DNA from 3 places in the Streptosporangium sp. NBC_01755 genome. Region 2 is predicted to be linked to each of the others. Evidence: riboswitches for the same ligand, from Rfam matches in the RefSeq annotation. Region 2 holds a riboswitch; each other region holds the start of a gene.
The links. A riboswitch is a leader RNA that binds a small molecule or an ion and turns the genes downstream of it on or off. The one in region 2 is predicted to bind cyclic di-AMP.
Positions count from the first base shown of each region.

Region 1: another riboswitch for cyclic di-AMP. It lies ahead of OG884_RS29115 (C40 family peptidase); the one in region 2 lies ahead of OG884_RS00470 (CHAP domain-containing protein).
Region 3: another riboswitch for cyclic di-AMP. It lies ahead of OG884_RS14950 (C40 family peptidase); the one in region 2 lies ahead of OG884_RS00470 (CHAP domain-containing protein).

Region 1 covers NZ_CP109131.1:6,108,412-6,118,328, forward strand. Annotated here, with positions in the region: gene trpD (anthranilate phosphoribosyltransferase) at 1-705, shown strand, start outside; gene OG884_RS29085 (sensor histidine kinase) at 942-1,871, shown strand; gene OG884_RS29090 (Lrp/AsnC family transcriptional regulator) at 1,814-2,101, opposite strand; gene OG884_RS29095 (DEDD exonuclease domain-containing protein) at 2,145-3,869, opposite strand; gene OG884_RS29100 (NYN domain-containing protein) at 4,304-5,566, shown strand; gene OG884_RS29105 (hypothetical protein) at 5,614-6,243, shown strand; gene OG884_RS29110 (C40 family peptidase) at 6,413-7,390, shown strand; cyclic di-AMP (ydaO/yuaA leader) riboswitch at 7,924-8,084, shown strand; gene OG884_RS29115 (C40 family peptidase) at 8,218-8,730, shown strand; gene OG884_RS29120 (hypothetical protein) at 8,913-9,788, shown strand; gene OG884_RS29125 (M48 family metallopeptidase) at 9,844-9,917, shown strand, end outside.
Region 2 covers NZ_CP109131.1:124,689-134,605, reverse strand. Annotated here, with positions in the region: gene OG884_RS00495 (hypothetical protein) at 1-408, shown strand, start outside; gene OG884_RS00490 (sensor histidine kinase) at 439-1,767, opposite strand; gene OG884_RS00485 (response regulator transcription factor) at 1,764-2,432, opposite strand; gene OG884_RS00480 (branched-chain amino acid ABC transporter substrate-binding protein) at 2,789-3,934, shown strand; gene OG884_RS00475 (hypothetical protein) at 3,956-4,735, shown strand; gene OG884_RS00470 (CHAP domain-containing protein) at 5,205-5,918, opposite strand; cyclic di-AMP (ydaO/yuaA leader) riboswitch at 5,937-6,075, opposite strand; gene OG884_RS00465 (hypothetical protein) at 6,653-7,693, shown strand; gene OG884_RS00460 (DUF6716 putative glycosyltransferase) at 7,826-9,028, shown strand; gene OG884_RS00455 ((2,3-dihydroxybenzoyl)adenylate synthase) at 9,083-9,917, opposite strand, start outside.
Region 3 covers NZ_CP109131.1:3,253,322-3,263,238, forward strand. Annotated here, with positions in the region: gene OG884_RS14940 (hypothetical protein) at 1-392, shown strand, start outside; gene OG884_RS14945 (amino-acid N-acetyltransferase) at 642-1,295, opposite strand; cyclic di-AMP (ydaO/yuaA leader) riboswitch at 1,632-1,778, shown strand; gene OG884_RS14950 (C40 family peptidase) at 1,784-2,833, shown strand; gene OG884_RS14955 (LuxR C-terminal-related transcriptional regulator) at 3,020-3,220, opposite strand; gene lysX (bifunctional lysylphosphatidylglycerol synthetase/lysine--tRNA ligase LysX) at 4,201-5,736, opposite strand; gene OG884_RS14965 (type III pantothenate kinase) at 5,914-6,696, opposite strand; gene OG884_RS14970 (L-aspartate oxidase) at 6,696-9,224, opposite strand; gene panC (pantoate--beta-alanine ligase) at 9,407-9,917, opposite strand, start outside.

The DNA.
Region 1 (9,917 bases), 2.2 Mb from region 2:
CTCGACCTGCCCCCGGCCGACACCGCCAGAGTCGCGGTGGAGGCCGGCATCGCCTTCTGCTTCGCGCCGGTCTACCACCCGGCGTTCCGCTTCGCGGGCCCGCCGCGCAAGGAGCTCGGCGTCCCCACGGTCTTCAACTTCCTGGGCCCGCTGACCAACCCGGCCAGGCCCGCCGCCCAGGCGATCGGCATCTTCGACGCGGGCATGCTCCCCGTCGTCGCCGGAGTCTTCGCCGAGCGCGGGGTCTCCGCCCTGGTCTTCCGGGGCGACGACGGGCTGGACGAGCTCACCACCGCCACGACCTCCTCGGTCTGGGTGGTGCGCGAGGGCGGCGCGGAGCAGACCGTCTTCGATCCGGCGGTCCTCGACATCCCCCGGGCGGCACCCGACGCGTTGCGCGGCGGGGACGTGGCCTTCAACGCCAGGGCCGTGCACGATCTGGTCGGCGGGAAAGCCGGCCCGGTCCGCGACGCGGTGCTGCTGAACGCCGCGGCCGCGCTGGTCGCCCTCGACGGTGCCGCCATCGACGGTGCCGCCATCGACGGTGCCGCCCTCGACGGTGCCGCCGGCGACGGTGCCGCCGGCGACCTGAACGCCGGGATGGCCGCGGGCTACGAGCGTGCGATGCGGGCCGTCGACTCCGGTGCCGCCGCCGAGACCCTCGACCGCTGGATCGCGGTCAGCCGGTCGTCGAAGCAGTCCTGAGCCGCCCTCGCCTCGCGGGACGAGCCACCCGGCCGTCGTCGTGAGTCCTCCCGGGAGTGAGTCCTCCCGGGAGCGTCGTCGAACCTCCTTGGGCGTGGGCACCCGCCCACCGCTCCAAGGAGCGGCGGGCGACGTCCGGGCCGTCCCCGCACTGGACGTCTCTCCGCTCCCGGGGGGATGGAAGATCCGCCCGGGAGCGGATGTGACACCCGGAGGCGCCGTTCTAGATTGCGTTCATGTGGCGTGCTGACCCCCTGAGCGAGCAGATGTTTCCCGTCCTGCTGGCCTGTGTGGTGCTCGGACTGTGCGTGGCCGTCGCGAGCCTGGTGTGGGAGCGCAGGCTCCTGCTGCTGAGGCTCCGGTCCGTAGAGGACAGGTTCGTCGGTCAGCAGGAGGCACTGGTCCGCGCCCAGTTCGCGGAGAGGCGGGCGCGCATCGCCCGCGAACTGAACGACGTGGTCGCCCACGGGATCAGCATGATGACCCTCGGCGTGGGCGCCGGACGGATGATCATGGACAAGGACCCCGAGCGGGCCAGGAAGACCCTGCGGGTGGCCGAGGAGTCGGGGCGCCAGACGCTCGTCGAGCTCCAGCGCACCCTGTCACTGCTCGACCTCGACGGCTCCTCCGCGGGCAGGACGCCCCAGCCCAGGCTGTCCGACCTTCGGGACCTGTTCGCCCGGGTAGACGCGGAGGGCCTGCCCGTGGACATGGTCGAGGACGGCAGGCCCATCGAGATCGGGCTCACCCTTGAGCTGGTGGCCTACCGCATCGTCCAGGAGGCGCTCGCCAACACCCTGCGACACGCCGGCGCCCGCTCGGCCCGCGTCACGCTGCGCTGGCGGCCGGGCATCCTCGACGTGCTCGTACGGGACGACGGCCGGGCCGATCCCTCGGCGACCGCGGGACACGGCCTGCTCGGCATGCGTGAGCGGGCCGCCCTGTTCGGCGGGACGCTGGCGGCCGGGACCCTGCCCGGAGGGGGGTTCGAGGTGCGGGCGAGGCTGCCCACCACGGGCGAGGTGGGCCCGGACGTCGCCCGCGCGGCCAAGGGGGACGTCACCGACCTCGAACCGACCCGCCCTCGCCCCCGCCCCGCCGGCGCGGGTCAGTCGGACTCGCCGAGGCCGATCGAGAAGGCGGCGTCCAGATCGTGGCGGGAGTAGGCGCGGAAGGCGATGTTGGTCTCGGTGTGCAGCACCCCCGCCACCTTGTTGATCCGGCCGGGGACGACCTCGGCGATCTCCTCGTAGGCGGTGACGCGGACCATGGCCATCAGGTCGTACTCCCCGGTTATGGAGTAGACCTCGCTCACCCCGTCGATCTCGGCGATCGTCTGGGCGACCTCGGGGATCCGGTCCACCTCGGCGTTGATGTGAACGATCGCGGTGACCACGAGCTTCCTCCTCGTTGAGTATTGCCTGCCGCCTTTGACGCTATCAGCGCAGCGGACGGCCCTCGCGCGCCCGGCGCGGCTCGGCAGCCTGGTAGGCGCGGTCGATGCGGGCCTTGAGCCGGCCGGCACCCGAGGCGGGCAGGCTCCAGGTCCCCTCCACCTGCACCAGCCGCACCCCGGGGGACTCCAGCCAGCGCAGGACGCACTCGGTCTCCTCGGCGCTGGCGGCGTGGACCGGCCCGGGGCCGGGCGGCACCGTCTCGGCGGTGGCCGTCAGCGCCTCGACGAACGGGGTGGGGTGGGCGCCCTTCGGCATCACCCCGGCCGAGGCGAGCCGCCCGTACCGGATGACGTGGATCTCCCAGTCGCCGCTCGCCACGGGGGCGGCCGCGACCATCTGGGAGATGGAGGTCAGCGACCGCAGCCGCTGCATGCGGGCCGAGGTGCGGACGTAGGCGGCGAGCCGGTCGCGGTCGGCCGCGGCCTCCTCGTAGCGCTGGTCGAGGGCCAGGCGCTCCATCCTGGCCTCCATGGCGGAGAAGACGCCGGCCGCGTCCAGCTCCAGTGCCCGGCGCGCAGCCACGACGTGCACCGCGTACTCGCCGGGGGTCTCACGCCCCTCGCACGGCGCTCCGCACCTGCCGATCTCGGCGAGCGCGCAGGCGGAGCGCCTGGTACGCGGAGTGATCCGCTCGGTGCACTGCCGCAGCGGGATCGTCTCGTGCAGCGCGGTGCGGGCGTCCTCGGCGGCGCGGGTGCTGGTGAACGGGCCCAGGTAGGAGGCCTCGTCGTCCTTGACCTCGCGGACCACCGACAGGCGGGGGAAGAGTTCGTCGGTCAGCTTGAGCCAGAACATCTTCTCCGGATGGCGCGACCTGCGGTTGTAGCGGGGCTTGGCCGAGCCGATCAGCCTGAGTTCCCTGACCTCCGCCTCCAGCGGGGTCGCGCAGGCGATGGACCTGACCCGCGCGGCGATGCCGATCATCTCGCGGACGCGGGGCCGGGTCTCGCTCGCGGTGAAGTAACCGCGCACGCGGTTGCGCAGGTTGGTGCTCTTACCGACGTAGAGCGGGTCGCCGCCGGAGTCCTCGAAGACGTAGACGCCGGGTCCCGTCGGCACCGAGTCGGCCAGGTGTCGCTTGCGGCGCTGCTCGGGGGTGGGCGCGCGGACGAAGCCCTTGAGCTCCTCCAGCGTCTGCACCCCGAAGGAGCCCGCCCGCTCCAGCAGGGCGTGCAGCACGTCGACCGTGGCCCGCGCGTCGGCGAGCGCCCGGTGGCAGGGCTCGGTGTGACTGAAGATCGCGGCCAGCGTGGACAGCTTGCAGTTCGGCGCCTCGTCACGGGTCAGCAGCTTGCGGGCCAGGTCGACGGTGTCGACCACCTGATGGGCGGGCGGTGGATACCCGTGCGCGGCGCAGGCCGCCCTGATGAACCCCAGGTCGAATCCGGCGTTGTGCGCCACCAGGGTGGAGCCCGCGGCGAACTCCAGGAAGGACGGCAGCACCGACTCGATCCTCGGCGCGGCCACGACCATGCTGTCGGTGATGCCGGTCAGCACCGAGATGAAGGGCGGGATCGGTGAACCGGGGTCGACCAGGGTGCCGAACTCGCCGAGCACCTCACCGCCCCTGACCTTGACCGCACCGATCTCGGTGATCGCGTGCTCGCCCGCCGAGACGCCGGTGGTCTCCAGGTCGAACACGACGAAGGTGACCTGGCTGAGCGGTGTGCCCAGCTCGTCGAGTGTTCCCTGTACGGCGTAGTTCACGATTCACGACCATAGAAGCCCCGACCGACATTCGCCGCACCGGGCTTTCCCGGCGCCGGCCGCGCCGGACACCCGTGGTCCTCGCGCGGGGAAGGCGTCAACTCCAGTGGCTCCCGTCCGGCATTCGTTCGGGTAACTCTTCGAGGTCGCAGGTGGATGTCCGCATGTCCTCGGCCTGCCGGCGCTGTCGGTCCATCGCGCTCTCCCGGGTGGCGTGCGTCACAAGGCGATCCGCACAGTCGTAACCTAAGAGCAAGCGCTTGTCCATAAACAGTTCACGGCAGGGTCGGCGGCAGGCCGTCTTGCGGTCAGGTCGGGGTCAGGGTGCGGTAGCCGTACCCTTGACGTGAAGACCGATCCGAGTAGGGGCCGTGATGAGTTCAGCCGGAGAGGGCCTGTCTCGTCCGTTACCCGAGCAGGTTCGCTTACATGTCGTGGAGCTGGCATCCCAGATCCTCGGCTCCATGCCCGCCGCCTCGGTGCCGCCGCCGCTGAAGGGGATCGCCAAATTCGACCCCCGCAAGCGCGCCAAGCTGGGTGGCGCGCCCATCGCCGCGCAGCTGGAGACCGACAAGAAGTTCCGCGAACTGGTCGCGGAGACCCTGACCACCGGCTGGCCGGAACTGGTCGCGAGCCTCGCCGAGGGCGCGGTCCCGCCGGCCGCGGAGCCCGTCATGGTGGCCGCGGCCGCCTACCTGACCCGGCCGCCCGGCTGGGTGGACATGGTGGAGGCGGCTCGCGCGGACCTGGAGCGGTCGGCCGTCGCCGCCGAGGGTTCCGCGCAGGAGCAGACGCTCTCCCGGCTGCGCGAGCAGCTGGCCGGTCAGAAGAGCGCGGCCAAGGAGGAGTCCGAGCGACTGCGCGAGCAGCTCAAGACCTCGCGCTCGGAGGTCTCCGACCTGCGCCGAAGGCTGCACGAAGCCCGGGAGCGGGCCAGGGCGGCCGAGGCGCGTGCCGCCGACGCCTGGGAGGCGGCCGAGGAGGCGAAGGCCGCCGCGCTCTCGGCGGGGGGCACCGTGGAGAGCGAGCTGCGCCGCCTGCGTGAGCGGCTGGCCGACGCCGAGCGTCAGCTGGAGTCGACACGCAGGGCGGCCCGTGAGGGCCGCAGCGTGGAGGACACCAAGGTCCGCATGCTGCTCGACGCCCTGCAGGACGCCGCCGCGGGGCTTCGCAGGGAGCTCGCCCTGCCCTCCGGCATCCACCGTCCCGCCGACTCGGTGGCCTCGGTGGCGCCGGGCAGGCAAGGTGTCCAGGCGGTTCCCGCGCGGGCGCTCGCCGACGACGACCCCGCACTGCTCGACCAGTTGCTCGCGCTGCCGCAGATCCACCTGATCGTCGACGGCTACAACGTGACCAAGACCGGTTACGGCACGTTCACCCTCGCCGACCAGCGCAATCGCCTTCTCACCGGCCTCGGCGCGCTCTATGCGCAGACCCGTACCGAGCTGACCTGCGTTTTCGACGGAGCCGAGTTGAACGGTCCGGTTCCCGTGTCGGCGCCCAGGGGGGTGCGCGTGATGTTCAGCGCCCCGGGGCAGATCGCCGACGACCTGATCCGCCAGCTGGTCCGCGCCGAGCCCACGGGACGCGCGGTGGCGGTGGTCTCCTCGGATCGAGAGGTGGCCGAGTCGGTCCGCAGGATGGGCGCCCGGCCGGTCCCCTCGCTGCTTCTTCTGAAACGTCTGGGCCGGGCGTAAACCTTTCCTGCCCGTGGCGCATCGGATCATCCGGGAGGTTTGATTCGATGAAGAAGATCATAGTGCTCGCCCTCACCGTCCTCGCCGTGGGTGCGACCGTCACCACACCCGCGGCGGCCGCGACGGCCGCCATTCCCAAGGGCTTCCTGCTGTACGAGAAGGACGCCGCGAAGAAGGACGACGACCCCGAGACCAACTGGAAGGTCGGCAACTCGGCGAAGGCCGGGCTGGCCGTCAACCCGTGCGGCAAGGCCACGCTGGCCAGGGCCGGCAGGGTGGTCGCGCGGACGGTGACCTTCACCGGTGTCCCGGACTTCATGAAGGTCGAGCAGGTGATTCTGTACCGCTCGAAGGCGGCTGCCGCCGGAGCCGTCGCCCAGGTGCGCTCCGCCCTGACCGCCTGCCGCTCCAACACCGACGCGGGCTCCGCCTACCGCTACGCCTCCTCGCGCCTGACCGGGCTCGGAGACGAGGCGCTGAAGGTCTCCGGGCAGGTCTACTACGGAGGGAAGGCCGGGGTCGGCGGTGAGCGGAGCGTGCTGGTCAGGAAGGGCAACGCGGTCCTGGTCTACCTCTGGGCCGGAGAGTACTCCAAGCCCGCGCAGAGCGACTGGGCCACCCAGTTGCGCGACGCCAGAAAGATGACCGGCAAGATCTGCGGCATCGCCGGTTGCTGAGACGTCGCCGGCTGCTGACCGGGTGATCCCGGCGCTCGCCCGGGATACCGGAGCTGCCACCTGCGGCTGTAGAGCAAAGCATGCGAAAAGGTGATCTAAACCTTACTTGTTCTGTACTATTCGCCGCAGGTCTGTGCAGTCTGGAGGCGTTGACGTGGCCGTGGCTGGTGTGCCGGTTGGACTGATTCGGATACCGGTGGCGGCCGGGCTCGCCCTCGCACTGCTGATGCTGCCGGTGGGCGGAGCGTCCGCGGAGCCGAAGCCGACACTCGCGCAGGCCAAGAAGAAGCTGGAGAAGCTCAACGAGCAGGCCGATCAGGTCGTCGAGAAGTACAACCAGGCCTCGGAGAAGTGGAAGCGGGCCAGGAAGAAGTACATGACGCTGACCGGCGAACTCGCCCGCCAGAGCGAGCAGGTCGCCGGGCTGCGCAAGGAGCTCGTCACGATGGCGGTCAGCACCTACCAGGTCGGTGCGATCAACGGCTGGGAAGGCATGATCTACCAGTCCGACCCCGGCGCGCTGCTGAGCGGCCTGGCCGCGGTCGACCAGATGTCGGCTTCCCGCGCCCAGTCGCTGGGCGCCTTCGACACGGCCACCAAGACGCTGCGGATCAACAGGAACCTGGCCAAGGGTGCGCTGAGCGAGGCCGACGAGACGCGCGACGAGCTGGCCAGGGAGAAGGCCAAGGCCGACAAGATGGTCAGGGTCCAGACGAAGCTCCTGCGCGAACTCAACGTCTTCAAGGCGGGCGACCCGGACAGCACCGGAATCCAGTACACCGGCCCCGCCTCGGGCAACGCCCGCGCCGCGCTGCAGTTCGCCTTCGCGCAGGTCGGCAAGCCCTACCAGTACGGTGGCACGGGCCCCGGCGGCTGGGACTGCTCCGGCCTCCTCCAGGCCGCCTGGCGCAGCGGGGGAGTCAGCCTGCCGCGGACCACCTGGGAGCAGTGGAGCTGGGGCGCGAGCCGCAAGGTCTCACTGAACGACCTCCAGCCGGGCGACCTCATCTTCAGCGAGGGCCTGGGGCACGTCAGCATGTACGCGGGCAACGGCCGGATCGTGCACGCCCCGCAGACCGGCGACGTCGTCAAGGTCGTCCCGCTGTCGGCCTACGGCCGTCGTCTCGCCGGAGCCGTCCGCCCCTGACGCACGGTGCGGGGTCCTGCCCCGCCGGCCGTGTACCCGACGCCGGCCGTGTACCCGGTGCCTCGCACCGGGTACGGCACCTTCCGCCGGCTCCTCGAAGCGATGCTCGACGCCGCCGGGTTCGAGATTCGTCGAGGCGGACTTCGGAGAGTCGATCACGGCGCCCGCACGTGCGTCCGGCGCCGACCCGCCTGCCGGCGACCGCAGCTGCGGGGCCTCTCACTAGATCACCCGATAATCCGGCAAGTGTGATGAATATTACAGAAATCACGATTTATCAGGTGTGATGTCAGAAGTGTGACGAGAGTCATATCTCGATAGCATAAATGGCTATTAAGCAGGGATAACGGTAAGATCAAGAAGACTTATCGATCTTCCTGCTCGGTGAATGCTTTGCCAAAAATTGAAGAATCGGGGTAACTTCTGGCATTGCGACGTTCAAGCCAGGTCGTCGCGGTGAATGTCGGTCTTCGGGCCGGTTTCTCGATAGAAATCCAACCGGCCGCCGTGCCCCTGCCGGGGGCGGACCTCATTACGGCGGCCCGCCGAATCCATACAGCCAGGAGGTATGGAACCGGGGACCCAAAAGGCCCGACACATCGTGGCCAGGGGGTGAATCGGCGCATTTGTGCCGTAGGGCATCTTCCAAGCCCGAACCCGTCAGCTAACCCGGTAGGCATCAGTGGAAGCACCAAGGAGAAATCCTGTCTACCACCCCGTTTAACACCCGTCTGTCGCGCCTTTTCCGCCTTTCCCTCGGCGGCATCGCCCTCACCCTGACCGCCTCAGCCGGAGCGGTCACCCTGGGATCCACGGCGGCCGGGGCGATGACGGACAGCACCCCTGAGATCCTGGTCAACACCGCGGCCGGCGTCTCCGAGCAGGTCGAGAGCACGAAGAGTACCGACACCCGGGCCGTGAACAAGACCAAGGCCGACGCCAATGTGAAGACCAAGATGAGCAGGGCGGCCCTGCAGAAGACTCGGGCCCGCAAGGCCGTCTCGGCGGCCAAGAAGCAGGTCGGTGATCCGTACCGGTGGGGCGCCTCCGGTCCGGGCGCGTTCGACTGCTCAGGGCTCGTCAAATACGCCTGGCGCAAGGCGGGCGTGTCCATCCCCCGGATCACGCACAGCCAGTACCGGGCGATCAGGAAGAAGGTCTCGTGGAGCCGACTGCGCCCCGGTGACCTGATGTTCTTCAGTGGAAAGGGCCACGTCGGCATGTACGTCGGCGAGGGCAGGATGGTCCACTCGCCGAGCAGCGGCAAGACGGTCCGGATCGTGAAGCTGAAGGGGTACTACAGGTCCTCCTTCGCCGGAGCGGTCCGGCCCGGAGCCTGAGCAGGGCGCAGCGGCCCCGTCCATGTCAACAGGGACGGGGCCGCTCCGTTTCCCGGCGAAGGTCGCGAGCGCGTGGCCGCGATGCGGGGCAGCCCGGTTCCGTGCTTCCTGGTTCCGTGCTTCCTGGTTCTGTGCTTCCGGCAAGGTGCGGTGCGATACCGGTCGAGTAACATCGACTCGCTATGTCCGTCCCGAAGGGGCGCCGCGCCGTGCTCGCCGGGATGCTGGCGCTGATGAGCGTCGGCCCGTTCGCCGGGACGGGACCTCTCCTGGCCGGAGCCGGGCCGCTCCCGCGCGACTCCCGGGACCCTCGGCACCTTTCCGCCCCCCACGATCCTCCCCGCGACGTCGGAGAACTCCCCGGCGACCTTCGTGACCTGTGGCCCGGCGCCGCCGTCGTCGTCCGGAGCGAGCACTCCCTCGTGATCGGTCACGGCGTCGCGCCCGCCGTCCTGCGGGACCTGGCCGCCAGGGCCGACCGGGCCCGCCGCGCGGTCGCGGCGATCTGGGGGCCGGTCCGGGCGGTGATCCTTTTTCCCGCCACCGATGCCGAGGCCGCGGTGCTCGCCGGGGCCGGGAGCACACACGGCCTGGCCGCGCTGGCGACCGCGGATCGGGTGATCGTCCTGCCCTCCGGCTACGCGAGGCTCACCACGGCCGGAAGGGACGTGGTGATCACGCACGAGCTCGTTCACGTGGCCACCGGCGCGACCCGTGGCGGCCGGGTGCCGACGTGGCTGTCGGAGGGCTTCGCCGACTACGTGGGTTACCGCGACGCCGGGATCTCCGTACGGAAGGCCGCCGCCGAGCTGGCCGCCGAGGTACGGGCCGGAGTCCTGCCCGCCCGTCTTCCCGGTCCCGCGGACTTCGCCCCCGGTGCCCCGCGGCTCGCGCAGGCATACGAGGAGGCCTGGCTCGCCTGCCGGTTCATCGCGGAGCGCTTCGGCGAGAAGGCCCTGGTGAGGCTCTACGGTGGCGATGTCGCCGGCACGCTCGGCCTGTCGCCGGCCGAACTCACCGAGGCGTGGCGCGACTACCTCGGAAAGGAACTCGCCTGACATTCTTGTGCCCTCCCCGTGATCAGGGGGCGGGGCTCCACGCTGGAGGTGTTTGATGACGCTGAGCACGAAGGACGCGCCCTCGGATGTGCGGCCGGCGGGGTGGGCGCTGGCCGTGCTGGGGGTGGT
Region 2 (9,917 bases):
GAGCTGACCAGAATGTCGAGCCCCAGCGCCGCGCCCGGCCCCGGCCTGTTCGCTGTCAACTCGCAGCGACTCAGCGGCCTCATCGTCATCGACGTCCAGGGATACGTCCTCTACCGTAGTGACGCCGACGACGCGAGCCCGTCACGTTCGGCCTGCGTCGACGAGTGCGCCGAGATCTGGCGCCCGATGCCGGTCAGCGACATCGGGAGGCTGCGGATCGTCGGCATAGACCGGGGAAAGATCGGCAGGGTCATCAGGCCCGACCGCACCGAGCAGCTCACCCTCTCGGGGTGGCCGCTGTACGGTTACAGCGGTGATCGCATGCCGGGTGACACCAGCGGGCACGGCCGGAACGGCTGGTTCGCCATCTCACCCGCCGGAGCCAGAGCCGGCCGCTCCACTCCCTGACGCTGCCTCGCCACGACACCGCGGTGAGCGTCATCGCCTGTCAGGCGGAGGCTCGTCGGGCAGGGTCATGATCGCGGCAGTGCCCCCTCCGGGCGCCGGATGAAGCCGCAGCGCCCCACCGTGCAGCTCCGCCACCCATAGTGCGATGGTCAGACCCAGGCCGGTGCCGTCCGCCGCATCGCTCCGGAAACGCTGCGCCGGTCGGCCGTCCGGACCCGGACCCGGACCGGCATCCTTGATCATAACCATGCCGGCGGTGACGACGAGGGTGATCGTCGCGGGTTCGGCACCGGTCCGGCCATGCCGGACGGCGTTGTGGACCAGATTGCGGATGGCGATGCGGACCAGGGTCGGGTCACCGCTCGCCACCGTGGGCGAGACCGACACCGCCGCCGTGTGCGGCGGCTGCACGGTCTCGGTCACCACCTCTTCGGCCAGCTGGTCGAGGCGGAACGGCTGCCGCTGGAGCTCTCGCAGCCCGGCGACGAGACGCGCCCGCATGAGCAGCGCCTCAACCGAGTCGGCAAGCCGTTCGGTGGAGCGCAAAACCTGCCGCAACGCCTGAGACTGCTGGCCGGGATCTTTGATCGCGGCCTCCGACAGTGCCCGGATGACCGTCAGAGGGGTGCGCAGCTCATGCGCCGCGTCGGCGACGAACCGCTCCTGCTGGCCCAGCGCCTCGACAGCCGGCCGGGTGCCCCGCCGGGCCAGCAGATGCCCGCCGAAGCCGGCCAGGAGTGTGAACACCGCTCCTCCGATGAACAGGATCCACCCCAGCCGCCGATGGGCCCGCTGAACGGGCTCAAGATCGACCGCGACCACGATGGTGCCCGACACCACTCCGGTGACGGCGTGCGAGAACGGGACCGCGAGCAACCGTGAACGACGCCCCACGCTGGTGACGGTCGCGGCGAGCTCGCCGCGCCCCTGCCAGACGGGCCGGGCGAGGCCGCGCAGAACCTCTGGCGCGATCACCGGCAGGCTCGACGGATACGCGAAGACGAGGCGGACGTCGGTGCGGGTACCTTCGTACACGTGCACCGCGGTCGGGCCCTTCGACGCCGGATCGGCGAAGAGGCGGTCCAGCCGCAGCGCGCCGGACTCGTAGTACAGCAGGGCTTTCGCGGTCCGGGCGGTGCGCTCCAGCTCCGCCTTGACGAGACCGTCGCGCTGCTGCTGGTCGACGACCATCGCGACGGTTCCCATGCCGGCCAGACCCATCACATTGAGAGCTGTCAGCAGCAGGGCCAGGCGGATCCGAAGCCCGTTGAGGCGCCCGGTCGTCTGCAGGTGCGTCGGCTGCGCCCCCTTCTGCCCCCTGCCGCCGGGACCGGGGCCGCGAAGACGTAGCGGGTTCACAGCCGCACGGGCCCGGCCCGGTAACCGGTACCCCGCATAGTGAAGATCACGGCAGGCTCACCGAGCTTGCGTCTCAGCTGGTTGACGACGACGTCCACCACATTGGACGCCGGGTCGGCCCGCTCGTCCCAGCAGTGCTCGATGAGCTCGGTACGGGTGACGACGGCCGGTTGGTGGGTCATCAGGATCTCAAGGACCGCGAACTCCTTGGGCGTGAGGGTTTGCAGCACCCCGGCACGGCGGACCTCCCGGCGGGCCACGTCGAGTGTGACGTCACCGACGCGCAGGATCGGCGGGACCATCGTGGTGCGGCGCCGGCACAGGGCGCGCACCCGCAAGACCAGTTCGTCGGTGGAGAACGGCTTGGTCAGATAGTCGTCGGCGCCGGCCTCCAGGCCTGCCACCCGGTTGCTGATGTCGTCGAGCGCGGTCAGCATGATCGCTGGTATGGCCATGCCGGCCTGACGGCGCCGGTGGAGCTCGTCGGCCGAGTCGCCTTCCGGGAGCATCCGGTCGAGGATCAGGCAGTCGTAGTCGTTGACGCTCATGCTGAGGTCGGCCTGGCTCCAGTTGGCCGCCTCGTCGACGGCGAAGCCGGCCGAACGCAGCCCGGAGACGACGACACCACGCACGTCGGGATCATCCTCGACGACGATCACACGCATGGGACGAGGGTAGCGACCTGCCGGGGAAGTTCAAGACGAGGGTGGCGACCTGCCGGGGAAGTTCAACCAGCCGCGTGCGGAGCGGGCCGGGGGCGTCCGAGCGTTCAGCCGCCCGGTCACCGCGCGTGATCACAGGGCATCGCGGAACTCGCATGAAGGCTCCTGACGAACCTCTCCTCCGGAGATCGGATCGGTTCCCGTTTCCGTGGTCCATCTCGCCCTTCACCGGATCTTCATCGAATCCTCATGATCATCATCGCAGAATTCATGTCGGGTGACCGCGACGCGGAACGCCCCCGTACGCTGTGGCATCCGCCAGGCGGCGGCTGGACGGCCTAGACGCCTGGAGGCGATCGATGCGCAGCGCCCGCCGGTTGACCGCCTTCGCCGCGGCGGCGCTGCTGGCAGCCGTGCCGGGGTGCGCCGACATCGGGGGGCGCGTCCCGGATCCGGGGCGCTGTGGCCTGCGTGTCGCCTTCTTCGGGCCACTCACCGGCGAGTCCATGAACCTCGGGCGCAACATGCGCGAAGGCGCGCTGCTCGCCGTCGAACAGCACAACGCCCGCAATCCGGCCTGCCCCGTCGGGCTCGTCGACTTCGACACCCAGGGTGATCCGAAGCAGGCGCCCGAACTCGCTCAGCAGGTCGTCGCCGACCCCGCGATCATCGGTGTCGTCGGGCCGGCGTTCTCCGGCGAGTCGCACGCCGCCAACCCGATCCTGAACCAGGGCGGGGTCAGCACCATCACCCCGGCGGCCACCGACCCCGGCCTCAGCCGCTGGGGGCGATCGACCTTCCATCGCATCCTGGGCAGCGACGCCGCGCAGGGACCGGCGGTCGGCCGGTACATCAAGGAGAGGCTGCTCGCGCGGAAGGTGTTCGTCATCGACGACATGAGCCCCTACGGGCGCGGCCTCAGCGAGTTGGTCATGAAGGAACTTGGCTCGCTGGTGGTGCAGAGCGCCTCGGTTCAGCCGAATGCGGTCGACTTCCGCAGCGCGGTCTCCGAGGTCGAATCGGCAGCCCCCGACGTGATCTTCTTCGGCGGTTACTACACCCAGGCCGGCCGGCTCCTGCGCGAGCTGCGCGACGCGGGCGTGAGCGCCGTCTTCGTCTCGGGCGACGCGGTCAAGGACGACGGATTCGTCCGCACGGCGGGGGCCAAGGCCGCCGAGGGTGCGGTTCTCACCTGCCCGTGCCGGCCGCCGGAGGAGGATCCCGGGTTCGCCCGGCGCTACCGGATCCGTTTCGACCACGACCCGGGCACCTACAGCGCGGAGGCCTACGACGCCGCCACCGTCTTCCTTCGGGGCATCGACGCAGGCAGGACGCGACGCTCTGACATGGAGGAGTTTGTCGACGGCCACTCCGGCGCCGGTATCACTACGAAGATCCGATTCAACGGCGACGGCGAGCTCGCCAGATCCTCGGTCACGGTGTGGGCCTATCGGGTCCGCGGCGGCCGGATCGTCGCCGACGACAGGCCGATCCCCGGAAACTGACCGCACAGGAGATCAGAGATCATGACAAGCACCCCGATCGCTTATCGGATCCCCGGCCCGACCGCGTCGCCCCCCCTCACGAGGTCACCGTCCGCCGGACGCCACGACTGCGCGAGCGGCAACGTCCACCGCGCCCTCGCGGAGGCTCCGATCGGCGGGTACGGCATGCTGGAGGCGGCGCTCGCCTGGCAACATCTGCGCCCTGCCGGACCCGGGAACACCGGCGGGGGGACACCCGCCACAGCGTCGCGTCATCTTCCCGTCGTGGAGACGCGCAGCGAGGCGGTGGCGGCACGGATCGCCCGGCTGCTGTCAGGGCTGGCCTGGGCCATCGTCACCCAGGCCGACGCCGGCGACACCGGCTTCAAGCGGTCGCCGGCCGTGCGCGTCGAGGTGCCCAGAACACTACACCGTAGGGTCCTGCGGGCGTTGACCAACGCGTGGCGCGACGCCCGGCGGCAGTTCGACCCGCGCGTCCCGGGCACCGCCACCGACGACGACGCGGCCATCGCCCTGTGGCGCATGGGCATTCTCGTCGCCGGGCTCGGTCCCAGCCACAACATGGTCTACCTGCATACCGGCACGTCCACGATGGCCGAGATGATGGCAGCCGCCGCCAGGCGTCTCGGACTCACCCCGATCGTGGACAATGTCCACGGCGCTCCGGCGGTAGCCCTCTACCACCTGGGTGAGGTGCACTGGCTGCTCGCGGAAGCGGGAGCGGGAGGCGCGGCGACCGGGTGGGTGCGCGGCGGCCGTCCCGCCGGTGCCGCCGGTACCGGCGTCGGACCCTGGCCGTGAAATAGGCCTGACCGCCGAGCAGTTCGGAACCGTCCCTGCTCGGGCTGGTCCGGAACCTGCTGCGGCAGCGCACCACGCGCTGGTACAGTCAGTCGCGGTCGAACGCGTGAGCGATAACCAAGCTCGCAACCTTGGCCATTACTCACCGCCGGGAGGGCGGAGCCCACGTCACCCGGAACGGGATCGTGGGCTGGGGCGTGGAAACCCCCGTAAACGGGGCCGGAAGGTGAACCGCCAAGCAACAGCATCGCGACCATGCGCAGAGCCGCACGGTTGGGACGGCTGGAATCCCCCGGATTCATCCGTGGGGAGCGCTTCAAGCGAAGGAGTCGCGAAGGCGGCCGGGGGAACGCCGTCAGGGGCTCCGCGCGAGCGAGCGGAGCCCCTGGACGAGTGCGGATCGGCCCGCGTTCACCGGCGGGGGCCGGGTGCCCGCCCCATGGGGGATGGTGCGGGCGGCGGGTGTGGATCAGTTGGAGTAGACGGGGTAGCCGTAGCCGACGACCTGGGAGACGGGCCGGATGCGCTGCTCGACGTTGCCGTTGCCGGTATTGCCCTCGATCGTGGTGATCGTGCCGTCTCCGTTGTCCTTCTTCACGAAGCCGACATGGTCGATGCCGTCAATGCTCTTGCTACCGGCCCAGTCGAAGTAGACGACGGCGCCGGGGGTGGGGGTGGTGCCCCAGTGCTTGTTCTCCTTGAACCACTTGGCGTGGGTGACGGTGTAGGCGTCCCAGCCCATCGTGGGCCGGATGCCGGCCATCTCGCCGACCCAGGAGACGAACATCGCGCACCAAGGGGCGTTGGCGTAGCCGCGCAGGGTGCCGCCGTCGCGGGCGACGGTCTCCTGGGCGCGCGGGGAGGACATGTACCACGAGTGGAACTTGGTCCCGCCGCCCTGGGCGTTCTCGTGGACGCCGATCTGCTTGGAGGCGAGGTCCAGGACCTGCGCGGCGGAGACCTTGGGCAGCCTCTCGGCCGCGGTCTCGAGCGGGGTGCTCGCGAGCCTGTTCTGCGAGGCATCGGAGACCTTCGCGTCGGCGGGCGGCGCGTTCAGGGCGGTGTGGCTGTCGGCCAGGGCGGCGGAGCCCACGGAGCCGGTCGCCAGGACGACGCAGGCGCCCAGGAGGGCGCTCACCACGCGGGGGGCGCTGAGGGTGGGGGTGAGGCGGTTCTTGGTCATACTGGGGTTCGACTCCTTGCTTCGCTTCCATGCCGCCTACCGGGTTAGCTGACGGGTTCGGGCTGGGAAGTGCCCTACGGCGCGAGAACGCGCTGATTCACCCCAGGAACGTGGTTCCCCGGTTCCGCAGACCTCGCGGATTCGGCGGCCGTGCTCACCGCGGGCGGGGGTTCCGCCCAGGTGGAGCGCGGTCGGGCAATGTGACGGCAATGCGTAGACCTATACAGACCCAGACATTTGCCATGAACAGGACGAACGTACGTCACCCGGGCAGACGATTACAAGTAGGACACATTGCTCTGACTTGGTAAAACGTCAGATTTGAGGGGTTGGGGCGGGAAGTCGCTTGGTCGGGGAAGGGGGTGGATCGCGCCCGTTCCCGGCCGGTCGCGTCGGCTGGGGTCGCCGCGCCGTCATGGGCGGGATCCCCTGTTTTTCCGGTGCTCCGGGCGTGTGGTACCCGCCGGTGGACCGCCTGTCCCGGGGTGCTACGGCATGATCGGGGGCCCATGGGTAGGAGGGGACGGGTCGACTTTTTCTTGAACAAGTATTCGATGGTAAAAAGTGCGGAGAGGCTGCGTCCCTCCCCCTCGGGAGGCTCGAACATGGTCCGGCGACAGGGTGCTGCCCCGAAGACGGCCTCGCCCCGAAGACGATCATGACGGACGCGCGTGGGCGGCTGTTCACCCGCAGTTCCCAGGCGCTTAAGGCCACCGGGTTAGCTTGGGTCAGTCGTGAACGGGTCATTACCCGGCGTGGAGGACGGTCGAGACCACGCGCGGGAGCAGGGTTCGGCCATCGCCTGGGTGGAATCCCCGCTGCAGATGCTCTGCGCCGTGGAGGCCCACCACGCAGGGCTGCTCGGCGCCCGCAGCCACCTCGTGCCCAGGGCGAGGCTACGCCCCCTGGCCGTGACGGGACGTGAGCTCGGCCGCCTCACCCTGCCGCCGGGCCTGGAGCTCACCGCCGCGCGGCCGGACATGCCCAGGCCGCGCCGGGGCGCGACCTGGGCGGTGGGCGACGCCTTCTCCGGCAAGGTCCAGCTCCGCTGGCTCACCGGGCTCCCCGGCCGGATCGTGATCGTCGACGACGGGCTGGCCACCATCAGGCTCCTGGAGCTGCTCGTCGGCCACGCGGGTACGCCCCTGCTGAGAGCCAGGGGAAAGGCGGGACGGTTCAGAACCGTCCTCGGTGCGGCGGCCGGACTCAGGTTGCGCGCCGCCGCCCGCTCGGGGCGGTTGTCGATCTTCACAGCGCTGCCCGTCCCCGTGGACCTGGCGAAGGCCGTACGGGCGGGAGGGGCCGAGCTGGTCACCCACGACTTCGCCTGGCTGCGGTCACAACCGCTGCGCAGGCCACGTCCCGAGGAGCGCACGGTCGTCCTCGGCACCTCGCTGGTCCGCAACGGCCTGATCCATCGAGACCACTACCTCGGCTGGCTGGCCGCTCTCGGCTCGGCCGGGCCGGTGGCCTACTTCCCGCACCGCAGGGAGGACCCCCACGATCTCGCCGGTGTCGGGGAGCAGCCCGGCATCACCGTCTACGACGGTGGGATCCCCGCCGAGATCACTCTGCGCGGGCTGGCCGCCGGGCAGCGGGTGCTGAGCCTGCCGTCCACCGCGGTCACCTCCCTGCGGGTCCTGCTCTCGGCCAGGGGCGTCTCGATCGAGACGGTTGACGTCCCGGACGAGTGGTGGACGGCGGAGGCGGCCCCCTCGCTCCGCTCCCACCTGTCGATGTTCGCCCATCACGACACGGGAGCCACCGGGGCATGACCTTGTGACCTCGTGACCTCATGGCCTCGCGGCCGGAGCCCGAGGGCGCGCCGCCCCCGGGATGCGAGCCGCGCCGTGTCCACCCATGTGAAACCGGATATGCACCCGGGGGATCCCCGTTGGAGGTTCTCGTTGAAGGTCCTGGCCGTGGCCGATTCCGACTCCTACCTGAAGTGGGCGGCCTGCCTGCTGCGGGACCTGCCCTCGGGATGTGTGCGGGAGTTGGCGGTCATCCGCACCCCCATCACCCCGTCCCCGGCGCAGATCCGCGCCGCGGTCGCGGGCTCGTCGGAGGATCCGCCCGTGCTCTCGGCCCGCGCGCTGCGCCGGGCGGCGGAGCGGTTCAGGCCTGACGTGGTGCTCGCCGCCTGCACCGGGCCCGTGGTGGACGTGCTGGTCAGTGAGGTGCTGGCCGGGTTGCGGCCACGGCCCGTGTTCGTCTCGGGCCTTCCGGGCATCTCCGTCCCCGCCACCGAGAAGGCCTGGCTGTTTCGCAGCGGATGCGAGCTGTTCGTGCTGCACAGCGGGCGGGAGGTCGAGGAGTTCTCGGCGATGGGTCGTGAACTGGGCGGGGGCGGCCAGGTGGGGCTGGCCCGGCTGCCGTTTCTGCGCGGCCAGGAGGAGGTCGCCCGCATCGGGCCGCGGGACCGGGTGGTGTTCGCCACCCAGGCCAAGGTGCCCAGGCGGAAGGAGGAGCGCGAGCGCATCCTGCTCGCCCTGGCCGAGCTGTCCGGGCGGCGACCGGATCTGGACGTCGTCGTCAAGCTCCGCGCCCTGGACACCGAGCGGCAGACCCACAACGAGCGCCACCACTACCAGCGCCTGTGGCAGTCGCTCGTGGGGGAGGGCAGGGTGCGCGCCGAGGCCGTGCGCTTCGCGGTGGGGTCCATGCACGAACACCTGGCCCACGCGGCCGGGTTCGTCACCGTCAGCTCGACCGCCGCGCTGGAGGCGATCGCCCAGAAGGTGCCCCTGCTGGTGCTGTCGGACTTCGGGGTGGGCGCCGAGATGATCAACCTGGTCTTCGAGGGCAGCGGCCTGCTCGGCACCCTCGACGACCTTTCCGCGGGGCGCTTCCTGGCCCCGGACGAGGCCTGGTGCAGGGACAACTACTTCCATCCCGGCGACGAGAGCGACTGGGTCTCACGGATGGTCTCCCTGGTCGGGCAGGCCCGCTCGGAGCGTCTGGTCCCCGCCAGGTCCCTGCTCGACGGCCCCGAGTACGCCGCCGCCCGCCGTCGCGCCCGGATGCGTGTGGAGGTCCCGCCGAACGTGCTGCGCGCCGGCTACCGCGCCAAGCGCCGAATGCGCCGCTACCTCAGGGCACTGGGCTAGTGATCCGTTTCTCGAAGCGGGTAGGTCGGATCACCGGCGGCCGAGGGGAGATGTTCACGCACTCCGGCCGGCGAAGCGGCGGATCAGAGCCTGTTTGTCGATCTTACCGACCGCGGTGACCGGGAGGTCCTGGACGGTTTCGATCCGGTCGGGCACCTTGAAGGCGGCCAGTCCGCGGCCCATCAGGTGCAGGCGCAGCTCCGGCAGGGTCGGCGGTCGGGACCAGGGCACCACGACCGCGCACAGCTGCTCGCCGTAGCCGGTGCCGGGCAGGCCGATGGCGACGCCGCGGCGGATCGCGGGGTGGGTGAGCAGGTGGGCCTCCACCTCCTCGGCCGAGACGCTCTCGCCACCTCTGTCGATGGTGTCCTTGATCCGGCCTTCGACGACGAGGTGTCCGCTGGGCAGGACGCGGACCAGGTCGCCGGAGCAGTAGTAGCCGTCGGGGGTGAAGGCGGTGGCGTTGTGCTCGGCGGCCCGGTAGTAGCCGCGCAGCGTGTACGGCCCGCGGACCAGCAGTTCGCCGACCTCACCCGGTGCGATGTCGTGGCCGTCGGCGTCCACGACGCGCAACTCGTCCTCGGCACTGAGGGGACGTCCCTGGGTGTGCTCCACCAGGTCGATGTCGTCGTCGGCGCGGGTGTAGTTGAGCAGGCCTTCTGCCATGCCGAACACCTGCTGGACGGCGCAGCCCAGGCCGGCCGGGATGAGGCGGGCGGTCTCGGCGGACAGCTTGGATCCGCCGGCCTGCAAGAGTTTGAGGGAGGTCAGGTCCGCGGGGTCCCACTCGGCGGCCTCCAGCCACAGTGGTACCAGTGGTGGGACCAGGGCGGTGATGGTGATCTGCTCGGCTTCGATCAGGGCGAAGGCGTCGGAGGGGGCAGGCGAG
Region 3 (9,917 bases), 3.1 Mb from region 2:
TGCTGACCGTAGCCCGGCTGCTGACCGTACGCGGGCTGCTGCTGCCCGTACCCCTGCTGCTCTTGAGACGCCTGCTGTCCGTACGCGGGCTGCTGCTGACCATAACCCGGCTGCTGACCGTAGCCGGGCTGCTGACCGTACGCGCCCGTCCCGCCCTGCTGACCGTACGCGGGCTGCTGCTGCCCGTACCCCTGCTGCTCTTGGGACGCCTGCTGACCGTAGCCGGGCTGCTGACCGTACGCGCCCGTCCCGCCCTGCTGACCGCCATACCCGCCCTGCTGGCCGTACGGCTGCTGCTGCCCGTACCCCTGCTGGCCGTAACCAGGCTGCTGCCCGTAGTCCTGCTGGCCATAGCCGGGCTGAGTCTGCCCGGGACCGGTGTTCGGCTGTGATACCTCAGACCGATAGCCCATGACCGTCACGTCGGGGTCGAGTTCGCCAGGGGCCCGTCCCGGGTTGTGCTGTCCGTAATCCGGCTGTCCCGAAGGTGTGCGACTGCGCTCGGGATCATCCTGCGGATACGGCGGCTGTCCGTTGCTCACCGCGTCACCTCACTTAGACTACGCATGTGGCAAATGTCAGACGCACATGCTTGCTGCTGCACAAGGTATCGACATAGGAATCAACAGTCATCTTTCCAGTCAGTCAGCTCTAAAGTCATCAGAGTCGGGCTCACGTGTCAGGTGCAGCAGCATTCGGGTGTTTCCCAAGGTGTTGGGCTTGACGTGCTCCAGGTCGAGGAACTCCGCGACGCCCTCGTCATAGGAGGCGAGAAGTTCGGCGTAGACCTCAGGGGCGACGGGCGTGCCCTGGATCTCCTGGAATCCGTGCCGAGCGAAGAAGTCGACCTCGAAGGTCAGGCAGAAGACCCTGCGCAGACCCAACTCGGCGGCCGTGCGGATGAGCACAGAGACGATCCGGTGGCCGATTCCCATCCCCCTGAGGGTCGGATCGACGGCAACGGTCCGAATTTCAGCCAGATCCTCCCAGAGAACGTGAAGAGCCCCGCAACCGAGGATCAACCCTTCAGCGTCGGTTGCGACCCAGAACTCCTGGACATCCTCGTACAGGGTGACGGTGGCCTTCTCCAGCAGGCGCGGGCCGGCTCCACCGTAGGTGTCGACGAGCCGCCTGATGGCGCGGACGTCCGGGGTGCGGGCACGGCGGACCGTGACCACCAAGGTGGCGCCGGGGGCGGGCGACCCCCGCTCCTCTCCCTCGGATCCGGCTCGTCGCCCCCCTTCCTTCTGGGGACTCGCGAACGGTCCGGGAGAATGCTCCGCAAGCTGCTCCATGACCGATCAGCGTACGTCCTCTTCAGTCTTCAATTACGGCTCATCCTTAACACTCGCCCCGAGGTCATCACATGACCCTTGGTAGTCGGTTTACCACGCTGAGCGTGCGACACCTCTAATGTGTCCCAGCTCATCTTTGGCACGGTCCCGGACCTGGGAAGACCTGCGACACACCCGCCTCAAGGAAGGCAAAGGCAGCGTAATGGCCATGTTGATCATATTGGCATGTGATCTTTCCGTGACATTTAAGTTGCGGAACCTCCACTAAGTTCGCAGTTCTGGTTGAGCAGGAACCAGGAGTGCACTAATCTCCGTGCTCGATGTCAGAGATGCAAAAAGCCTGACCCGCCGAATCCCCCGTCCCGGGGAACCGGGGACCCACCACGTCCTTCGGGGTGAATCCGAGTGCCACCGGCGCACCCGGTAGGGCTGCCTCCGGCCCGAACCCGTCAGCTAACCCGGTAGGCGGCCGAGAGAGGAGCCTGTTGGTGAAGCGCACGCGCGACCGTGCAGGAAAGCACGCGGGGGGCGACGCCCGCCATCGAGAACGCGCGTCGCGGAGGCGGAGCCGCCGCATGGCGGTCATCGGCCTGGTATTCGCCACCATGACCCTCGGCACCCCCCTGGTCTCGGCCACGGCGGACCCGGAGCCCAGCCTCCGGCAACTGGCCAAGCAGGCCGAGAAACTGCACGAGGAGATCGGCACGCTCGCCGAGCAGTACAACGGCGAGCGGGTCAGGCTCAAGCAGGCCCAGCGAGCCGCGGAAAGCGCCAAGAAGACCCTCGCGACGAGCGAGTCGGAACTTGCGGCCCGGCGCATCAAGGCGACCCTCCTCGCTCAGAGCAACTACATGTCCGGCGGCCTGAACTCCGGACTCGTCTTCACCCAGGCGACCGACCCCGACACCTTTCTCGACCAGGCCACCACCAACTACGCCCTCCAGCAGCAGCAGAGTGAGGAGGTCGCCCAGGTCGGCCGGGCGATCGAGGCCGCCGAGCAGGCGCAGGCCGGCGCCAAGGCGAGGACCTCAGAGGTCAAGGCGCTTCTGGAGGAGATCGAAGGCAAGCGCAGCAAGATCGAGCGGCTGGTCGCGCGGGTCGAGAGCGACCTGTTCAGCGAGGTGCGCACCAGAGCCGTCAGCAACAGGGGAGCCCGGGTGAAGGTCGGCGTGCCCATCGTCGGCAGCGGAAAGGCGGCGGAGGCGGCCCGCTGGGCACTCACCCAGCAACTCAAGCCGTACGTCTGGGGCGCCGAGGGCCCCAACTCCTTCGACTGCTCCGGGCTGGTCATGTGGGCCTACCAGAAGGTCGGCATCAGCCTGCCGCACTACACCGGCAACCAGTGGACCGCGGGCACCCACATCTCCAAAAACGAGCTGCGCCCAGGCGACCTGGTCTTCTTCTACAGCGACCTGCACCACGTCGGGATCTACATCGGTGCGGGCCTGATGGTCCACGCGCCCCAGACGGGTGACGTCGTCCACATCGCCACGATCGACAACCGGCCCTTCGCCGGCGGGGTGCGAATCGCCGACTGAGCCTCCGAACCGGACCTCACAGGTCGCGAGCCGCCGGACTCCGTGGACGTGAGAACCCGCACCGGGTCCTGTGCCGCGGATCCCGCCGTGGCGAGGACCGGTCAGGCGGGGCCTCGCGGGGACGGTGACCGACGACGACGCGGCGAGACGCCCACCGCGACCCGCGGTGACAGAAGATCCAAGGGCCTAGATCAGGCGGCGGCGGGCCGCCCAGGCCACGGCCTCGATCGCCGTGGCGACACCGATACGGTCGCAGATGCCCCTGAGCCTGCGCCTGACGGTCCGGCCGCTGATATCGAGGCGGCGGCCCACCCTGTCGACGGTGACGCCCTTGGCGAGCTCAGCCAGCAGCACGAGGTCGTCGTCACTGAGACCGATATCGCTCATGCCCAGGGGGCTGTCGCCATGGCGAGAATCCACTTCTGGATATGCCATCAAGAGTCACTCCCCCCACTCTGGAAACCGGGCGCCCAGACGCCGGAAATGAATACCGTCCGCCAGGAACGGTAAACGCCTTGTTCAAAGGTCGTCAAGTTCTACTCTTCATAGCGCGCGCCCACTATTGACATAGTAGGCGATACGTGAAGTACTCATGATATGTCAGTGCCTTTGGGGTTAAGTCACGACCGAGTCCCGGCACGAGCCCGTAGGCACCCCCTAGCTGCGACGACAGAGGTCCTGGCAGAACAAGGTTTCACCGGAACCGTCGCGACGACGCGCACCCGCGGGGCGGGATCCTCGACGGAAGCGAGTCACCCGTTTTCCCGGGAAAACCGCTCTCTTCCTGGCACTCTTCGACGGCCACGCCGCCTGGCGCCTTGACGACACCTCGCGGAAAACTCTGAAATGGGAAGCCTACGAGATGACCTTTGCGGCATTCGCGAAGTATCGGATGGCGACGACTGGGCGTTGCCCAATATTGGACATGCTTAAAAGGTAGTTTCTGCGCTATGCAGAAAATCGTCCGAAATCGCATGAGGGAGCGTGAGCACGGACTGCGGTTTCCGGCCCTGCTGACGCCCAGGCCTTGCTCACGCGCCGTGCTCACGCGCCGTGCTCACGCGCCGTGCTCACGCGCCGTGCTCACGCCCACGCGCGCCGACACGGAGCCCTGGGGGGCGCGAAGCGGTGATCGCAAGGTGGTGATCGCGAGGTGGTGAGGGCGAAGCGGTGAGGGCGGTTGCCCGGTACCGTCGACCGGGATTCGAGGGTGCTCGCCGAGCCCGACCGGCTCGACCTTGAGCACCGCCCAGGCCGTCGTCTGCCCAGGCCGTCGTCCGGCCCTGGCCGGCACCGCCTGGCGGAAACGATCGCGCCACCGGACCGGGACTTCGTCCCACACGGCCCGGCGGCGCTGCCCGTCAGGCTCAGCCGGTCGGCTTGACCAGCGGGAACAGGATGGTCTCGCGAATGTTCTTGCCGGTGAAGGCCATGATGAGGCGGTCGATGCCGAGCCCCATGCCGCCGGTGGGCGGCATCGCATATTCCAGTGCGGTGAGGAAGTCCTCGTCAAGCTGCATGGCCTCGGCGTCCCCGCCTGCGGCGAGCAGAGACTGCTCGGTGAGACGGCGGCGCTGCTCGACGGGGTCGACCAGCTCCGAGTAGGCGGTGCCGAGCTCGGTGCCGAACCCGATCAGGTCCCACTTCTCGGTGAGGAGCGGGTTGTCGCGGTGCTGGCGGGTCAGCGGGGAGGTCTCCACCGGATAGTCCATGACGAACGTGGGCTGGATGAGCGTGTGCTCGACGAGCGCCTCGAAGATCTCCTGGACGAGCTTGCCCTGGCCCCACTTGGGGTCCCAGTGGATCTCCCGCGCGTCCGCAAGCTTGCGTACGTACTCCAGGGGCGTCGCGGTGGTGATCTCCTCGCCCAGTGCCTCCGAGACCGACCCGTAGAGGGTGATCCGCGGCCACTTCGCCAGTCCGAGGTCGATCTCCTGCCCCTGGTGGACGACCACGGAGTGACCGAGAGCCGCCACGACCGCCTTCTGGATCATCCGCTGGGTCAGGTCGGCCATGTCGTTGTAGTCGAGATACGTGCCGTAGGCCTCAAGCATCGTGAACTCGGGATTGTGCGTGGAGTCCGCGCCCTCGTTGCGGAAGTTGCGGTTGATCTCGAAGACCTTCTCGATACCGCCGACCACGAGCCGCTTGAGGTAGAGCTCGATCGCGATGCGGAGGTAGAGCTCCATGTCGTAGGCGTTGATGTGGGTCTTGAAAGGCCGGGCCGTGGCTCCACCGTGAATCGGCTGGAGCATCGGCGTCTCGACCTCCAGGTAACCTTCCTCGTGCCAGAAGTCGCGGACGGCCCGCACCACGGCGCTGCGGGTGTAGGCCAGCTTCCTGGCCTCGTCGTTGACGATGAGGTCGACGTAGCGCTGGCGGACCCGCGCCTCGGGGTCGGTGAGCCCGGCGTGCTTCTCCGGCAGCGGGCGCAGACACTTCGAAGTGATCGCCCAGCGGTCGGCGAGGATGGACAGCTCACCCCTCCGGGAGGTGATGACCTCACCCTCGATGCCCACGTGGTCGCCGAGGTCGACGTCGCGCTTCCACGAGGCCAGGGACTCCTCGCCTACCCTGTCCAGGGAGATCATGACCTGGAGGTCGCCGGAGCCGTCGCGGATGGTGGCGAAGCAGAGTTTGCCGCCGGTCCTGGACAGCATCACCCGACCGGTGACACCCACCTTGTCGCCCGTCGCGGTGTCAGCGGAGAGATCGGCGTATTTCTGGCGGATCTCGGCGTTGGTCGCGGTGCGCGGGAAGTTCACCGGGTAGGGGTCGACGCCCTCGGAGCGGAGACGGTCGAGCTTCTCCCGGCGCACGCGCATCTGCTCGGGCAGATCCTCGGCGGGGTTGGTCACTTCATCGGTCACAGTTCCAAAGGGTACCGATGTGGCGAACCTCATGAGGTCGCCGACCGTCCGGCACCGCGACGCCTTCGGTGACGCCGCAGTGCTCTCCGGGGACACACGCCCTCAACGGCGTCACGACGCTCCCGGGCGGCGTCGTGGCGCTCTCGCCGGTGTCACGTCGCCTGGTGTGCACGTCACCTGGTGTGTCGCGGCACCGGTGTCACGACGCTCTCAGGTGGCGTTGCGGTGGTAGATCAGGCGCAGGCCGATCAGCGTGAGCCAGGGCTCGTGCATGTCGATCGAGCGCGCCTCGCTGGCCACCAGCGGCGCCGCGCTGCCGGTGGCGACCACCGTGACGTCGTCGGGGTCGGTGGCGAGCTCGGCCGCCATCCGCTCGACGATCCCGTCCACCTGACCGGCGAAACCGTAGATGATGCCGGCCTGGAGCGCCTCGACGGTGTTCTTGGCGATCACGGAGCGGGGGCGGACCAGCTCCACCTTGTGCAGCTGCGCCCCCGCCGCGGCGAGCGCGTCCACCGAGATCTGGATGCCGGGGGCGGTCACCGCGCCGACGTACTCCCCCTTGGCGGAGACGGCGTCGAAGGAGGTCGCGGTCCCGAAGTCGACGATGACGCACGGCCCGCCGTACAGCTGGATGGCCGCCAGCGCGTTGACGATGCGGTCGCTGCCGACCTCCTTCGGGTTGTCCATCCGGACCGGCACCCCGGTGCGGACGCCTGGCTCGACGATCACCGCCGTCACGTCGCCGTAGTAGCGGCGGCACATCTCGCGCATCTCGTTGAGCACCGAGGGGACGGTGGAGCAGATCACGATGCCGTTGACGTCGGCGCCCTTGAGCAGCGGCGACTGCCCGAGCAGCCCCTGGAGCACGACGGCGATCTCGTCCGCCGTGCGCCGGGCGTCCGTGGCGATCCGCCAGTGCTCGATGACGTCCTCTCCCTCGAAGAGGCCGAGAACGGTGTGAGTGTTGCCGACGTCGATGGCAAGCAGCATCAATTCCCCCGAAGGTCCAAGGCGATGTCCAGCGCCGGTGCCGAGTGCGTGAGCGCGCCCACGGCAAGGTAGTCAACACCTGTTTCGGCCACATCACGAGCGAGTTGGAGGGTCAATCCTCCACTGGATTCCAGCCGCGCCCTGCCGTCCACCAGCCGTACGGCCCGCGCCAGCTCCTCGACCGTGAAATTGTCCAACAGGATCTCCTCCGCTCCCTCGGCCAGCACCGGCTCGATCTGGTCGATCCGGTCGACCTCGACCTCGATCGGCAGACCGGGGTAGGCGTCACGGACCGCACGGAACGCCTCGGCGACCCCACCGGAGGCCACCACGTGATTGTCCTTGATCAGCGCGGCGTCCGATAGTGACATGCGGTGATTGATACCACCACCGCAGCGGACCGCGTACTTCTCCAGGGCGCGCAGTCCGGGCAGCGTCTTGCGGCTGTCCCGGATCCGGGCCCCGGTCCCCTCGACGGCCCGGACCCACCGGCCGGTCAGGGTCGCGATACCGGACAGGTGGGTGAGCAGGTTGAGCGCGGTGCGCTCGGCGGTCAGCAGGTCCCTGGTGGGACCGGTGACGGTCATCAGTACGTCACCCCTGGCGACGTACTCGCCGTCCTTGACCCTGCGCTCGGCCGTCAGGCGGCCCCCGCTGAGGTAGGAGAACGCGCCCTCGGCCACGGCCAGCCCCGCGACCACGCCGTCCGCGCGTGCCACCACGTCGGCGGTGTCGCGTTGCTCCGCCGGGATGGTGGCGATGCTGGTGACGTCGCCCCCCGCCACGTCCTCGACCGCCGCGGCCTCAAGGACCGCGACCACCGCGACCGGGTCCAGGCCCGCCTCGGTGAGGTCGTTCTCCACCTGGGGCGGCAGCACGGTCGCGCGCTGCCCGTGCGGTACGTATGTCATGGTCGGTCCCTCCGCTGTCAGGGTCACGTCGAGGTGGCCCAGCCACCAGGTGTCGTCTCGCTCGGAAAAGTCCTCACGCCAGTGTGACCCCCTGGTCTCCTGGCGATCGCGGGCGGCCGCCACGAGCGCGGAGGCGACCGTCAGCAGGTTTGTGGTCTCCCACGACTCGGTGCACGGCTCGACCGCCACCGGGGTCCACCTGAGGTTCAGCAGGGCCCTGGCGACCTCTCTCAGGGACTCCCGGCTACGCAGCACGCTCGCCCCCCGGCTCATGTGCCCCTGGATCCTGACCCGGGCCCTGGGATCGATCAGGCCGGCGGGACGGTCGTCCGGGGCCGGTTCGCCCGCGGCCTCGCGCCCCGCGTGGATGTCCTCGGCGATGCGCCCGGCGAAGACCAGGCCTTCGAGCAGGGAGTTGGAGGCCAGCCGGTTGGCGCCGTGCACACCGGTGCACGCGACCTCGCCGCACGCGTACAGGCCGGGCACGTTGGTACGGCCGCGCAGATCGGTACGGACGCCGCCGCTGGCATAGTGGGCGGCGGGGGCGACGGGGACGAGCCGGGTGACCGGGTCGATGCCGTGCTCCAGGCAGACCGCGTGGATCGTCGGGAAGCGGGTGCGCCACTTCTCCTCGCCGAAGTGGCGGGCGTCGAGATACACGTGGTCGGCGCCGGTGGCGCTCATCCGCCGCATGATCGCCTTGGCCACGACGTCGCGCGGGGCGAGGTCGGCGAGCTCGTGGACGTCCCGCATGAACCGGGTGCCGTCCGCGTCGACCAGCACCGCGCCCTCGCCCCTGACCGCCTCGGAGATCAGTGGCTGCTGGCCGGTGGAGTCCTCGCCGAGCCAGAGCACCGTCGGGTGGAACTGGACGAACTCCAGGTCCCTGACGACGGCGCCCGCCCGCAGCGCGAGCGCCACCCCGTCCCCGGTGGAGACGACGGGGTTGGTGGTGGCGGCGTAGACCTGGCCCATGCCGCCGGTGGCCAGCACCACGGCCCCGGCCGTGACCGCGCCCACCCCGTCGCGCTCACCCACGCCCATGACGTGCAGGGTCACACCGGCGGCACGCCCCTCGGCGTCCTTGAGGAGGTCGAGTACGAGGGCGTGCTCGATCACCTCGATCCCCGACTCCCTGACCGCCGCCACGAGTGCCCTCTGCACCTCGGCCCCGGTGGCGTCGCCGCCCGCGTGCACGATGCGGTTACGCCGGTGTCCGCCCTCCCTGGTGAGCTGGAGTTCCCCCGAATCGTCGGTGTCGAACCTGGCGCCCATCGCGATCAGGCCGCGCAACGCGTCGGGCCCCTCGGTCACCAGGACCCGGACGGCCTCCTCGTCACAGAGGCCCACCCCTGCGAGGAGCGTGTCGGACAGGTGCTCGGCGGGGGTGTCCCGCGGGTCGAGCACGGCGGCGATGCCGCCCTGGGCCCAGCGGGTGGACCCGGACGACAGGACATCCTTGGTGACGACCAGGACCTTCGCCTCGGGGGCGAGGCCGGCGTACCGCAGTGCCAGGGTGAGACCCGCGATGCCGGAGCCCACCACGACCACGTCCGCCTGGACCGTCCAGCCCGGAACAGGAGCGGTCAACCTCTGGGGTATGGCCGGGATGCTCATTGCCGCCTCCTCGCGGAGTCATAGAGGCCGTTCATTTCGTCAGCGTGACGATAACGCCATCCCCGGCGCGGCTGTTCCCCGGGGTGGGGCGCGGATGAGAGGCACGCCCCGCCTGCCGGGCGCACGACGAACCCACACGCGAGGAACCGGGCGCCACCGCGTCGCGGGAGGGCTTCCAGAGGTCAGCGAAGGGTGAGCGTGACATTGTCGATCAGCCGGGTGGACCCCACCCGCGCGGCCACCGCGAGGATCCCCTCGCCCACGTGGTCGTCACCGACCTCGGCGAAGGTCGCGGGGTCGACCAGGACCAGGTAGTCGACGGCCAGCGACGGCTCGGCCTCCAGCACGGCGAGCGCGGCCCGGCGGATCTCCGCCGGCGTGCGCTGCCCGGCCCCCGCGTTCAGGGCGCGGGACAGGGCAAGGCCGGCCACCCGGTCCTCCGGCGACAGGTAGCGGTTGCGGCTGGACAGCGCCAGCCCGTCCGGCTCGCGGACCGTGGGCGCCCCGAGGACGGAGACCGGCAGGTTCAGGTCGGCGACCATCCGGCGGATCATCGCCAGCTGCTGCGCGTCCTTCTGCCCGAACACCGCCACATCTGGCTGGACCAGGTTGAACAGCTTCAGCACCACGGTCAGCATGCCGTCGAGGTGGCCTGGCCGGAACTCCCCTTCGACGATCGCACCCATCTGTCCC